Regions from separate parts of the Mycolicibacterium sp. TY81 genome, predicted to be linked through region 1. Evidence: riboswitches for the same ligand, from Rfam matches in the RefSeq annotation. Region 1 holds a riboswitch; the other holds the start of a gene.
What was found. A riboswitch is a leader RNA that binds a small molecule or an ion and turns the genes downstream of it on or off. The one in region 1 is predicted to bind cobalamin.
Positions count from the first base shown of each region.

Region 2: another riboswitch for cobalamin. It lies ahead of KI240_RS25450 (ABC transporter substrate-binding protein); the one in region 1 lies ahead of metE (5-methyltetrahydropteroyltriglutamate--homocysteine S-methyltransferase).

Region 1 covers NZ_AP023362.1:4,413,331-4,419,259, forward strand. Annotated here, with positions in the region: gene KI240_RS21265 (pyruvate carboxylase) at 1-677, shown strand, start outside; gene KI240_RS21270 (NADP-dependent oxidoreductase) at 690-1,607, opposite strand; gene metE (5-methyltetrahydropteroyltriglutamate--homocysteine S-methyltransferase) at 1,759-4,032, opposite strand; cobalamin riboswitch at 4,148-4,355, opposite strand; gene KI240_RS21280 (YbjQ family protein) at 4,382-4,777, opposite strand; gene KI240_RS21285 (CbtA family protein) at 4,835-5,743, opposite strand; gene KI240_RS21290 (CbtB domain-containing protein) at 5,758-5,929, opposite strand, start outside.
Region 2 covers NZ_AP023362.1:5,340,796-5,346,724, forward strand. Annotated here, with positions in the region: gene KI240_RS25430 (alpha-(1->3)-arabinofuranosyltransferase) at 1-1,352, opposite strand, end outside; gene KI240_RS25435 (DUF2613 domain-containing protein) at 1,303-1,476, opposite strand; gene KI240_RS25440 (glycoside hydrolase family 3 N-terminal domain-containing protein) at 1,576-2,763, shown strand; gene KI240_RS25445 (TetR/AcrR family transcriptional regulator) at 2,789-3,388, shown strand; cobalamin riboswitch at 3,525-3,710, shown strand; gene KI240_RS25450 (ABC transporter substrate-binding protein) at 3,779-4,786, shown strand; gene KI240_RS25455 (FecCD family ABC transporter permease) at 4,807-5,796, shown strand; gene KI240_RS25460 (ABC transporter ATP-binding protein) at 5,793-5,929, shown strand, end outside.

The sequences.
Region 1 (5,929 bases):
TGATCGGCTTCCTCCGCGGCGAGCTCGGCGACCCGCCCGGCGGCTGGCCGGAACCCTTGCGCAGCAAGGCCCTTCGCGGAAGGTCCGACACCAGGCCGACGGCAACCCTCACCGTCGAGGACTACGCCGAACTGGCGGAACCCGGTCTTACCCGCCGAGCGGCCCTGAATCGGCTGCTCTTCCCCGGTCCGACCCGCGAATTCCGCACGCATCGAGAACAATTCGGCGACACCTCCCGCCTGAGCGCCAACCAGTTCTTCTACGGGCTGCGCCGCGGCGAAGAGCACCGCGTCGAGTTGGAGAAGGGCGTCGAGCTGCTCATCGGTCTCGAGGCCATCTCCGAGCCCGATGACCGCGGCATGCGGACGGTGCTGTGCCTGTTGAACGGTCAGCTACGCCCGATCCTGGTGCGGGACAGGTCGATCGACAGCGCAGTCCGCGCGGTGGAGAAAGCGGACCGCGGCAACCCGGACCACGTTGCGGCGCCGTTCGCCGGCGTCGTGACGATCCGGGTGACCGTTGGCGAGCGGGTGAGCGCCGGCCAAACGGTCGCCACCATCGAGGCGATGAAGATGGAGGCAGCCATCACGTCGCCGAGAGCCGGTACCGTCACGCGGCTCGCGGTGGCGCCCACGGCCAGTGTCGAAGGCAATGACCTGCTGGTGGTGGTCAGCTGACCGTCGTAGTGTTCACGGCACGACGACGAGCTTGCCGTGCACATGGCCCGTCGTGCTCGCCGAGAGCGCGGCACCGGCTTCGGTCAGCGGGTACGTCTCGCTGATCGAGACGGCAAGACGTTCCTGCGCGACAAGCGTCGCGAGTTCGCGAAGGGCGGCGCCCAGTTCGCTTCCGGACCCACCGGCGTGCACCTCGATGCCGGTGTCGGCCTGGTCGAAGGCGACCAGCGTGAGCACCCGGGCCGGATCGCCGGTGAGCTCGATCGACAACGGAATCTCGCCGCGACCGGAGGCGTCGAGAACGGCGTCGACTCCGTCGGGTGCGGCGGCCCGCACCCTCTCGAGCAGACCATCGCCGTAGGTGACCGGCGTCGCGCCGAGCGAACGCAGGTATTCGTGGTTGGATTCACCCGCCGTGCCAATGACATTGACACCCTGAGCCTTTGCGAGCTGGACGGCAAAAGTACCTACGCCGCCCGCGGCCGCATGGATGAGCAGGGTGTCGCCCGCCTTGACGCCGAGCTTCCCCAGCACCGTGTACGCAGTGCCGCCCGCGCCTGCCAGCGAGCCCGCCACTTCCCAGCCGACGCCCTCAGGCTTACGGACGAGCTCGGCAGCTTCCGCCAGCGCAAGATCCGCGAACGAACCTGTCGTCGACCGGCCCAGAACCTCGTCGCCAACCGCCCACTCGGTCACCTCGGACCCAACGGCGTCGACGACGCCGGCCACGTCGGACCCCACACCGGCGGGCAGCTCGAGCGGCATCAGTTCGCGCATGTATCCGCCGAGGATCTTCCAGTCGATCGGATTGACGCCCGCGGCACGTACCGCGATTCGCACCTGGGTGGGTCCGGGAGCCGGCGGCTCGACATCGACCACTCGCAAAACCTCAGGTGTGCCGTATTCGGCGAACTGCACTACTCGCGACATCGATTCGTCTCCAATCGGTTTCCGGGCGCTGGCCCAGCAAGGTCAAGGCTCGGGCAGCCGGTTTTATTTCAGGTGACGCACTGCCGCGTGACCCCGAAAAGAACTGCGCTCCGGAACCTGGCTCAGGTTCCGGAGCGCAGTCATCGGCGAGCTATCCGGCGCGAACCAACAGTGCCGCCTGCACCATGCGCCGCAGCGACTCGGTCACCTCGTCGGTCTTGCGGGTCTTCAGCCCGCAGTCCGGGTTCACCCAGAGCCGTTCTGCCGGAACGGCATCCAGCGCACGGCGCAGCGATGTCGCCATCTCGCCGGTGGTGGGAACCCGGGGCGAGTGAATGTCGTACACACCGGGGCCGACGCTGTTCGAGAACCCGATGCCGTTGAGGTCGTCGAGGACCTCCATGTGTGAGCGTGCCGCCTCGATCGACGTCACGTCGGCATCGAGATCGGCAATGGCGCCGATCACCTCACCGAACTCCGAATAGCACAGGTGCGTGTGAATCTGCGTGGCGTCGCTGACGCCCGACGTCGAGAGCCGGAACGCGTCGACCGCCCACTGCAGGTAGGCCGCCTTGTCGGCATTGCGCAGCGGCAGCAGCTCTCGCAACGCCGGCTCGTCGACCTGGATGATCGCGATGCCGGCGGACTGCAGATCGACGGTCTCGTCCCGGATGGCCAGCGCCACCTGGTTGGCCGAGTCCGCCAGCGGCTGATCGTCGCGAACGAACGACCAGGCCAGGATCGTCACCGGGCCGGTGAGCATGCCCTTGACGGGCTTGTCGGTCAACGTCTGCGCGTAGGTCGCCCACTCGACCGTCATCGGCTGCCGCCTGGTGACGTCGCCGAAGAGGACCGGCGGGCGCACGCAGCGGCTGCCGTACGACTGCACCCAGCCGTTCTTGGTGGTCAAGAAGCCGTCGAGATGCTCGGCGAAGTACTGCACCATGTCGTTGCGCTCGGGCTCGCCGTGCACCAGCACATCGAGGCCGAGTTCCTCCTGCAACCGGATCACCGTCTCGACTTCGGATTTCATCCGGCCGATGTAATCGGCCTCGTCGATCTCGCCGGCGACGAACGCCGCCCGGGCCTTGCGGATCTCGACGGTCTGCGGGAACGAACCGATCGTCGTGGTCGGCAGTGCCGGCAGATGCAGGCGGGCGTCTTGTGCCTTACGCCGTTCGGCGGCCGGCCCGCGGCTGATGCCACCGGACAGGACCGTGCCGAGCCGGGCTCGGACGGCGGCGTTGTGCAGTCGCGGGTCGTGCCTGCGTGACGCGACCGCCCGGTTCGATGCCTCGAGCTGCGCGGCCACCGAGCCCCGGCCAGTGCGCAGCGCCGTCGCCAGCGTCGCGACCTCGTCGACTTTCTCGGCACCGAACGCCAGCCAGCCGCGGAGCGCGTCGTCGAGACCGTCCTCGCGCTCGAGCGAGTACGGGACGTGCAGCGTCGAGCACGACGTGGACACAGCCACCGAACGTGCCGACTCCTGCACTGACTCCAGCCGGACCAGTGCGGCCTCCAGGTCTGTGCGCCAGACGTTGCGGCCGTCGACGACGCCGGCCACCAACAGCTTGTCCGCGAGACCGGGAATTCCGGCCGTCGGCTGGTCACCGCCGGCGACGAAATCGACTGCGACGCCGTCGATCTGCGTGCGCGCCAGCGCCGGCAGCACACTCCCCAGCTCGCCGAAGTAGGTCGCGACCAGGATCGCCGGACGTTCGGCGGCTGCCGCGAGCGTGGCGTAGGCATACTCGGCCAATTCGGCGGCGTTGGCAGTGCCGTCCAGGATGTCGGTGACCAAGACGGGTTCGTCGATCTGCACCCACTCGGCACCGGCTGCGGCGAGTCGGCCCAGCAGTTCGGCATACAGCGGCAGCAGCTCGCCGAGGCGCCCGATGGGCACCTCGGCGCCGTCGACGGCCTTGCTCAGCGCCAGGAACGTGATCGGCCCGACGATCACCGGCCGGGCCGGAATACCCTGCGCCTGAGCCTCTTTGAGCTCTGCCAGCACCTTGTCCGGATGCAGTGTGAACGTGGTGTCGGGGCCGATCTCCGGGACCAGGTAGTGGTAATTGGTGTCGAACCACTTCGTCATCTCGAGCGGTGCGATGTCCGCCGTCCCGCGAGCCGCCGCGAAATAGCGATCGAGATCATCGGCAATGCCGCCCGCGCGACTCGGCAGGGCGCCGAGCAGTACCGCGGTGTCGAGCATCTGGTCGTAGTAGGAAAACGTATTGACCGGAATGGAATCCAGTCCGGCGGCCGACAACGCGGCGATGGTCTCGCGGCGCAGGCCCGCGGCGATTTCCTCGAGCGCGGCCCGGTCGATCCGGCCCGCCCAATAGCGTTCGACGGCCCGCTTGAGTTCACGGTTCGGACCGATGCGGGGCGCGCCGAGAATGGTTGCGGTGAATGGTGTTGACAACTGACGTCCTTCAAATGCGACGGAAGTGCGCACCGCCCAAGGACATTCATCGAGGACAGCACAAACCGCCCTCGGCGATCAGCCCATTCCACGAGGCGATGCACCGCCGGACGCGGCGCATCCGGCACAGCTGGCAGGTCTTCGGACTCGCAGGCACGCACCCTTCGGGTGCACCTAGTGGCCGTCGCTTCCCAGTCCGATGCGGACCAGTGCGGATGACGGCGGTCGTTCCTGCATACCGCTGCGGGACAGTCCCGGATTCTCACCGGGTTCCCTCTCATGGCGGTTCCCCGCCATTCGACGCCGCAGACACCGAAGCGTCATTGGCAAACCAGCTGCGCCGTGGAGATTACCCTGTCGGGCCCTGTGCCGGGCCCGGACCGCCGCCGTAACCCAACTGCTGTGCGGTGTAGCGGGCGGCGTCGGTGACCGGAACCGCTTGTACCGCAGTGCCGTACGCGCAGATCTCGGTCCACACGTCACCGATCTCGGTGGTGTCGAACCGCATCCCGATGATGGCATTGCCGCCGCGGGCGTGACATTCCTGGAGCAGCCGGCCCATGGCTTCGTTGCGGCTCTCGGCGAGGTTCTTGGTCATGCCCTGCAGCTCGCCGCCGAACATCGCCTTGAACCCGGCGCCCATCTGCGCGAAGGCGTTCCGGGACCGGACGGTGAGGCCGAACACCTCACCGCAGACCCGCTGAATCTCCCACCCGGGCAGGTCATTCGTCGTGACAACCAGCATGCTGCCGCCTTTCTGTGTCGGTATGCCTCGAACTGTAGTGCGCGGCAACCGCAATCGTCAGAGCGCGGCTGCCACGTCCTGTGCCGGTGCGGCCTTCCTGGCGCCACCGAGGTAGCGCTCGACGAGCCCGCCGAACACCAGCCCGATGACCGTCCAGATCAACGCCTGGTCGATCAGCGAGTACCACCGGAACTTCCACAGCAGGTCGGCGTCGAATCCGGGGTAGATCAACTGCCCGGGGGCGTAGACCTTGCCGTCGACGGTGACCGGCGTATCGAAGGTGTTGGTGATCGGCTGCGGCGTCTCGGTGGCGGCGCGCGCGAAGCCGAACTCGCCCGCGTGCTCGACATTGGCGGCCAGATCACCCAGCGACGGCAGCGCCGCCAGCAGACCGCCGTACAGCACGAAGAAGCCGAGCACCGAGATTCCGACGGCACGCGCCCAGCCGACCTTCGCAGACAGCTTGCGCGCGGCGAACACCGCGAGGCCCAGCAGGGCCAGCGACCCCCACACCATTCCCAGGTACAGGAAACCGCGGGCCTCCATGGTGAATTCATGGCCGACAGCGGGCGGGTTCGACGGGTATTTCACGAACGGCAACAGGTACACACCCAGGAAGCCGAAACCGGCGGTGGTCCAGCCCAGCACCTTGGGCCGGACCTGGAACCGGCCGTGCAGTACCAGATACGCGACAGCCACCAGCGCACCCATCGCCACAGAGAACGCGATGATGCCGGTGGCCGCACCGATACCCGACTGGATGGACCGGCTGAACAGCTCGGGCCCGTCCGGCTCGACCGGATGGCCCATGGCCGTGTGGACGGTCGAGAGCACGTTCATGCGGCCGGATTCGTAGTCGATGGCCTTGTCGATGGTGGGTTCAGCAAAAATCCAGGCAAACAGGAACCCCAGAATGCCGGCGATCAGACCGGCGAGGGCTCCGCGCCCGATGACGCGGATTTCCATGAAAGTCCCTTGCGTCAGTGGCAGGGGAAGCCGAGGAAGTGCCGCGAGTCGTGCACCCACTCGTGGACCACGACGGTCTTGCCGAACATCGACATCATGCCCTCGTCGATGCCGACGAGGTAGTACGCCAGCATGGCCAGGAAGATCGTCACGCCCAGCAGCACTGCCACTCGAGTGGCCGAAAGC
Region 2 (5,929 bases), 930 kb from region 1:
GACGTCCCGGCGACCAGTGCCGTCAGCAGCACGACGGCCACGGCCATCCGCTTGTCCCGCTCGAGGTGCGCGAACGCGTTGATCCACTCCCGCCGCGGCGCGGTGCCCGGCAGGGGAATCCGGCCCAGCACGTGGGCCAGGCCCAGCGCCAGCGGCAGCCGCAGCACCGGCTCGAGCTTGTGCACGTTGCGCAGCGGGGTGCCGCCGGCATCGAGGAAGGCCCGCACCTGGTGCGCGATGGGCGAGCCCAGCCCGCCCGCGTACGCGACCGCGAGCAGCAGCAGCCCGAACAGCAGCATCGAGATGAGCCGCCCGCGGGCCGGCATGCTGCGCATCGCCAGGCCCGCCATGCCGCCGGCGGCCACGAGCGTCGTCGCCAGTACCGCGACCGAACCGGTCACCAGCGACGAACCGGCCGTCGCGTTGGTCGCGACGAACGCCGTCCAGCCGTAGGTGCCGCGCAGCACCTCGGTCAGTGACAGCCACTGCGTCGTGACGCCCGACGATTCGATGAAGTCCAGGAACGGCGGGCTGATCCGGCCCAGCAGCAGCAGCGCCACGGCCCACCACAGGATCGCGAGCAGCGTGCAGCCGAACCACCACGCCGTGAAGCGCCACCAGCGCCGGTTGGGCCGGTGCGCGGCCCACCAGATGATCGCGGCCAGGCAGCCCGTCAGCGTCGCGACGGCGTTCACCGCGCCCATCAGCGCGACGGCGACGGCCGAGCGGGCGGCCAACTGCCGGATTCCAGGCGTGATTTGTGCACGATTTTCCGCGCTCACCGCGGAAAATCGTGCACAAATCCCCGAGTCACCGCGCAGCGCCAGGATCACCGGCAGCAGCACCCACGGCGCCAGCATCATCGGCAGGGTCTCGGAGGAGATGGCGCCCAGCGTCGTCAGCGCCCGCGGGGACAGCGCGAACGCCACGGCGGCGAGCACGCGCGACGACCGGCTCCCGATGCCGAGCGCCTCGGCGACCCTGATGACGCCCCAGAAGCCGACGACGAGCAGCAACGCCCACCACAGCCGCTGCGTCACCCAGCCGGGCAGGCCGATGACATCACCGGCGAGGAAGAACGTGCCGTGCGGGAACAGGTAGCCGTAGGCCTGGTTCTGCGACTGGCCGAAGGGGAGGTCGCTGCTCCACAGATTCGCCGCCCGCGCCAGGAAGCGTGCGGGGTTGGCGGTGAGATCGAGTTTGGTGTCGGGCGAGACCCGGCCCGGTGACTGGGCGAACGTCAGGACCAGTGCGGCCGCGCTGACGACCCATAGGCAGCGCCGGGAGAGCGGCGCTGCGGGATCAGCTGCGGTTGCCGTATTCGACCCGGTTGAGCACCGATGACGCTGGATCGCCCGATTGCAGCGTCGGCTTGGTGTCCTGCTCCAGCATCAGCGTGGTGCCGAAGACCGCTGCGGCGCCGAGCAACAGACCGACCACGATGCTGGCTCCGGCGGGCACGAGGAAGCGGTCCATGGCGCCCAAACTAGCATGGCGACCTGCCTGGGCCCCGTTTCGGCGGCCGTCTCACGGGGTCCCGGGGGACCGCGACCGGAACCGTTAGGCTCGAAACCCATGTCCCTGACCCGAACCCTCGGCGCGCTGGCACTGGTGTCCGGATTGGTCGCCGGTTGCTCGTCGTCGTCCGACCGTCCGGCCGCGTCCAGTACGTCCAGCCAGGCCTCCAGCACCGCGTCGTCGAGCAAGCCGATGGACGCGCCCGCACCGACCTCACCGCCGTGCGATCCGCACGCGCTGCTCAGCACGCTCACCCTGCGCCAGAAGCTGGCCCAGCTGCTCATGGTGGGTGTCAAGGACGCCGCCGACGCCCGCGCCGCGGTGACGCAGCAGCAGGTCGGCGGCATCTTCATCGGCAGCTGGACGGATCTGTCGATGCTGTCGGACGGTTCGATCCCGGCGCTGCAGGCCGCATCCGGCGCGCTGCCGCTGGCGGTCAGCATCGACGAGGAGGGCGGCCGGGTGTCCCGGCTGAAGAAGCTGATCGGCCCGCAGGAGTCGGCGCGCGTGCTGGCGGCGACCAAGACCCCGGCCGAGGTTCAGGCCATCGCCAAGGACCGCGGGCAGCAGATGAAGGACAAGTTCGGCATCACCGTCGACTTCGCGCCCGACGCCGACGTCACCGAGGAGGCCGACGACGAGGTCATCGGCGACCGCTCGTTCGGCGCGGACCCGCAGAAGGTGACCGAGTACGCCGGTGCGTACGCCGCGGGGCTGCGTGAGGCGGGGCTCGTCCCGGTGCTCAAGCACTTCCCGGGGCACGGGCACGGCTCGGGCGACTCGCACACGGGCGGGGTGAAGACGCCGCCGCTGGAGGCGCTCAAAGACAACGACCTGGTGCCGTACCGGACGCTGACGACGCAGCAGCCCGTCGCTGTGATGGTCGGCCACCTGCAGGTGCCGGGACTGACGCAGGGCGACGACCCGGCCAGCCTGAGCAAGCCGGCCTACGACCTGCTGCGCAGCGGCGAGTACGGCGGCCCGCCGTTCGACGGCGTGGTGTTCACCGACGACCTGACCGGCATGGCCGCCATCACCCAGCACTTCGGCGTGGCCGACGCGGCGCTCAAGGCGCTGCAGGCCGGCGCGGACGTCGCGCTGTGGATCACCACCGACGGCGTCCCGGACGTGCTCGACAAGCTGGAGGCGGCGGTGCAGGCCGGGCAGCTGGACCAGGCGCAGGTCGACAAGTCGGTGCTGCGGGTGGCGGGCATGAAGGGGCCGGGCGCGAAATGCGTGAAGTAGGCCGCTCGTTGCATACCCTGATCTGATGGCAGGTGGAACCAAGCGGCTGCCGCGGGCCGTCCGCGAACAGCAGATGCTCGACGCCGCCGTGCAGATGTTCTCGGTGAACGGCTATCACGAGACCTCGATGGACGCGATCGCCGCGCAGGCCGAGATCTCCAAGCCGATGCTGTACCTCTACTACGGCTCCAAGGAAGAGCTGTTCGCAGCCTGCCTGGACCGGGAGCTGACGCGCTTCGTCGACACCGTCCGTGCGGACATCAACTTCGCGCAGAGCCCGCGCGACCTGCTGCGCAACGCCGTGCTGTCGTTCATGACGTACATCGACCGCAACCGGGCGTCGTGGATCGTGCTCTACACGCAGGCCACCAGCTCGCAGGCGTTCGCCCACACCGTGCGTGAGGGTCGCGAGAAGATCATCGACCTGGTGGCGCGGCTGCTCAGCGCGGGTACCCGAAACCCGGAGCCGGACAGTGACTTCGAGATGATGGCCGTGGCCCTGGTGGGTGCGGGTGAGGCCATCGCGTCCCGTGTCAGCGCGGGCGACACGGACGTCAACGACGCCACCGAGCTGATGATCAACCTCTTCTGGCGTGGCCTGAAGGGCAAGCGCGCCGAGTCGTAGGTTTCTCGCGCTCCCGCGGCGCCGCGACGGTGCACACAGATCGCCCTCCCAGCGATTCTGGCGGTCTGGTCGCACATTCGCGGACCGTCGGCGCGTCCGGGGCTCTCACGCCGGCGCGGCCCCGCCGCGGCGCTGGTATGGTCCGATTCGAGCCAGTCGAACCCAACGCGGTTGGGTCAGGGAATCCGGTGCGAAACCGGAACTGACGCGCAGCGGTAAGGAGGACAGGCGGAGCAACGGCCACTGGCCCCACGCGGGCTGGGAAGGCGCTCCGGCCTGGATGATCCCGAGTCCGAAGACCTGCTGGCTCGGGCTCTCGCGGCCTGGCGGCGCGAGGACCCGCCCACGCATGGACTCCGCGACCCGAGTCCCGGATCGGAAGGCGCCGCCGTGTCTCTACGTACCATTGTGCTTGTCGCACTGGTCGTTTCGCTCGTCTGCTCATGTGGCGGACCGCGGGCGACCGGAACTGTCAACGCCGCAGCCGCCGGCTATCCCGTCACGCTGGAGAACTGCGGACGTACGGTGACGGTGAAATCGCCGCCGCAGCGCGCGGTTTCGATCAATCAGCCGGCCAGCGAGCTGCTCCTGGCCCTCGGGCTCGCCGACCGGATGGCCGGTACCTCGTCCTGGAGCGACGACGTCCGGCCGGACCTTGCCGCCGACAACGCCAAAGTGCCTGTGCTGAGCCGCGATTTCCCGTCATTCGAGCGGGTGCTGAAAGAGAAACCCGACTTCGTGTACGCGACGTTCGACTGGTCGTTCACCGATCAGGGTGTCGCCCCGCGCGATCGGTTCGAGCGGCTGGGAGTGCCGACCTACCAGTCCTCCAGCGAGTGCGGCGGTCAGGACGCGGCGCAACAACGCGCGCTGACGCTCGACGACATGTACGCCGAAATCGGTGATGTTGCCAAGGTTTTCGGTGTTGCCGAGCGTGGTGACAAGCTGGTGTCGACGCTGCGGGCGCGCATGGCGACCGCGACGAGCGGCCTCGAGGCCGGCGATACCTCCCTGATGTGGTGGTACGCCGGTACCAGAACGCCGTACATCGCGGGTTGCTGCGGAGCGCCGGGCATCATCACCACGGCGGTGGGGGCGCGCAACGTGTTCGCCGACAACCGGCAGCTGTGGCCGGAGATCTCGTGGGAAGCGATCCTGCAGCGCGATCCGGACGTGCTGGTGCTCGCTGATCTCACCCGCGGCAAGGATGGCGACAGCGTCGCCGACAAGATCAAGTTCCTCGAAACCGACCCGGCAGCAAGCAAGTTGAAGGCCGTGCGGCAGAAGCGGTGGATTGTCTTGCCGGCCAGCGCGATGGATCCGTCGCTGCGCAACGTCGACGCTGTCGAGACCGTCGCGTCCGGGCTGCGTTCATTCGGGCTGGGCGGGAAGTCCTGACGGCCGTGCGTACGGCTGCTATGACGACGTTCGGCCTGGTGGTCCTGGCGCTGTCGATCGCGGCGGCTATGATCATCGGGCCGGCCGACCTCGGCTTCGTCGACGTGTATGCCGTCGTCGCGCAACATGTTTGGGGCCGCCCGGCGGATGTCGCGCCGATCGACGACGGCATCGTCTGGGAGCTGCGGCTGCCACGCGCGCTGTTGGCCGCGATCTGTGGTGCGGGCCTGGGCATCTGCGGCGCGATCCTACAGTCGCTGATGCGCAATCCGCTGGCCGACCCGTTCATGCTGGGCATCTCGTCCGGCGCGTCGACGGGAGCCGTGCTGGTCGTGGTCACGGGTATCGGCGGTGCACTGACGCTGTCGGGTGGTGCGTTCGTCGGTGCGGTGATCGCCTTCGTTCTGGTGCTGGCCCTCGCCGCGGTGTCCGGCGGCGGGCAGGACCGCGTGCTGCTGGCCGGTGTCGCTGGCACCCAGCTCTTTTCCGCGGCCACGGCAATGGTGGTGTTCTCGTCGGCCGACACGCAACAGACGCGCGGGGTGCTGTTCTGGTTGCTCGGCTCGCTGGCGGGGGCCGGCTGGTCTCAGGTGGCGCTGTGCGGTGCCGTGTGCGCGGCCTGCCTGGCGATCTGCTGGCTGCAGTCAGATGCCTTGGACGCGTTCGCCTTCGGTCGTGATGCGGCCGCCGCGTTGGGTGTCTCGGTGCGGCGCGTCCGCGCCGTCTTGTTGGCGACGACGGCGCTCCTGACGGCCGTGCTGGTGAGTGCCGCCGGCGCCATCGGATTCGTCGGGCTGGTGTTGCCGCACGCGGCGCGGATGATCGTCGGGCCATCGCACCGGCGGCTGCTACCGGTCACGGCGGTCGCCGGCGCGATCTTCCTGGTGTGGGTCGACGCGGCGGCCCGCACGGTGTTTGCGCCGCAGGAATTGCCGGTCGGCGTGGTGACCGCGCTCGTCGGTGTGCCGATCTTCATGTGGATTCTCGCTCGGCGCAGGAGGATTCGATGACGGGCGCGCTCACCGCGGAGTCCGTCTGCTGGACGGCCGGCGGGCGGCTCGTCATCGACGGGGTCTCGCTGGCCGTGGCGGACGGCGAGACGCTGGGGCTGCTCGGGCCCAACGGCGCCGGCAAGTCGTCGCT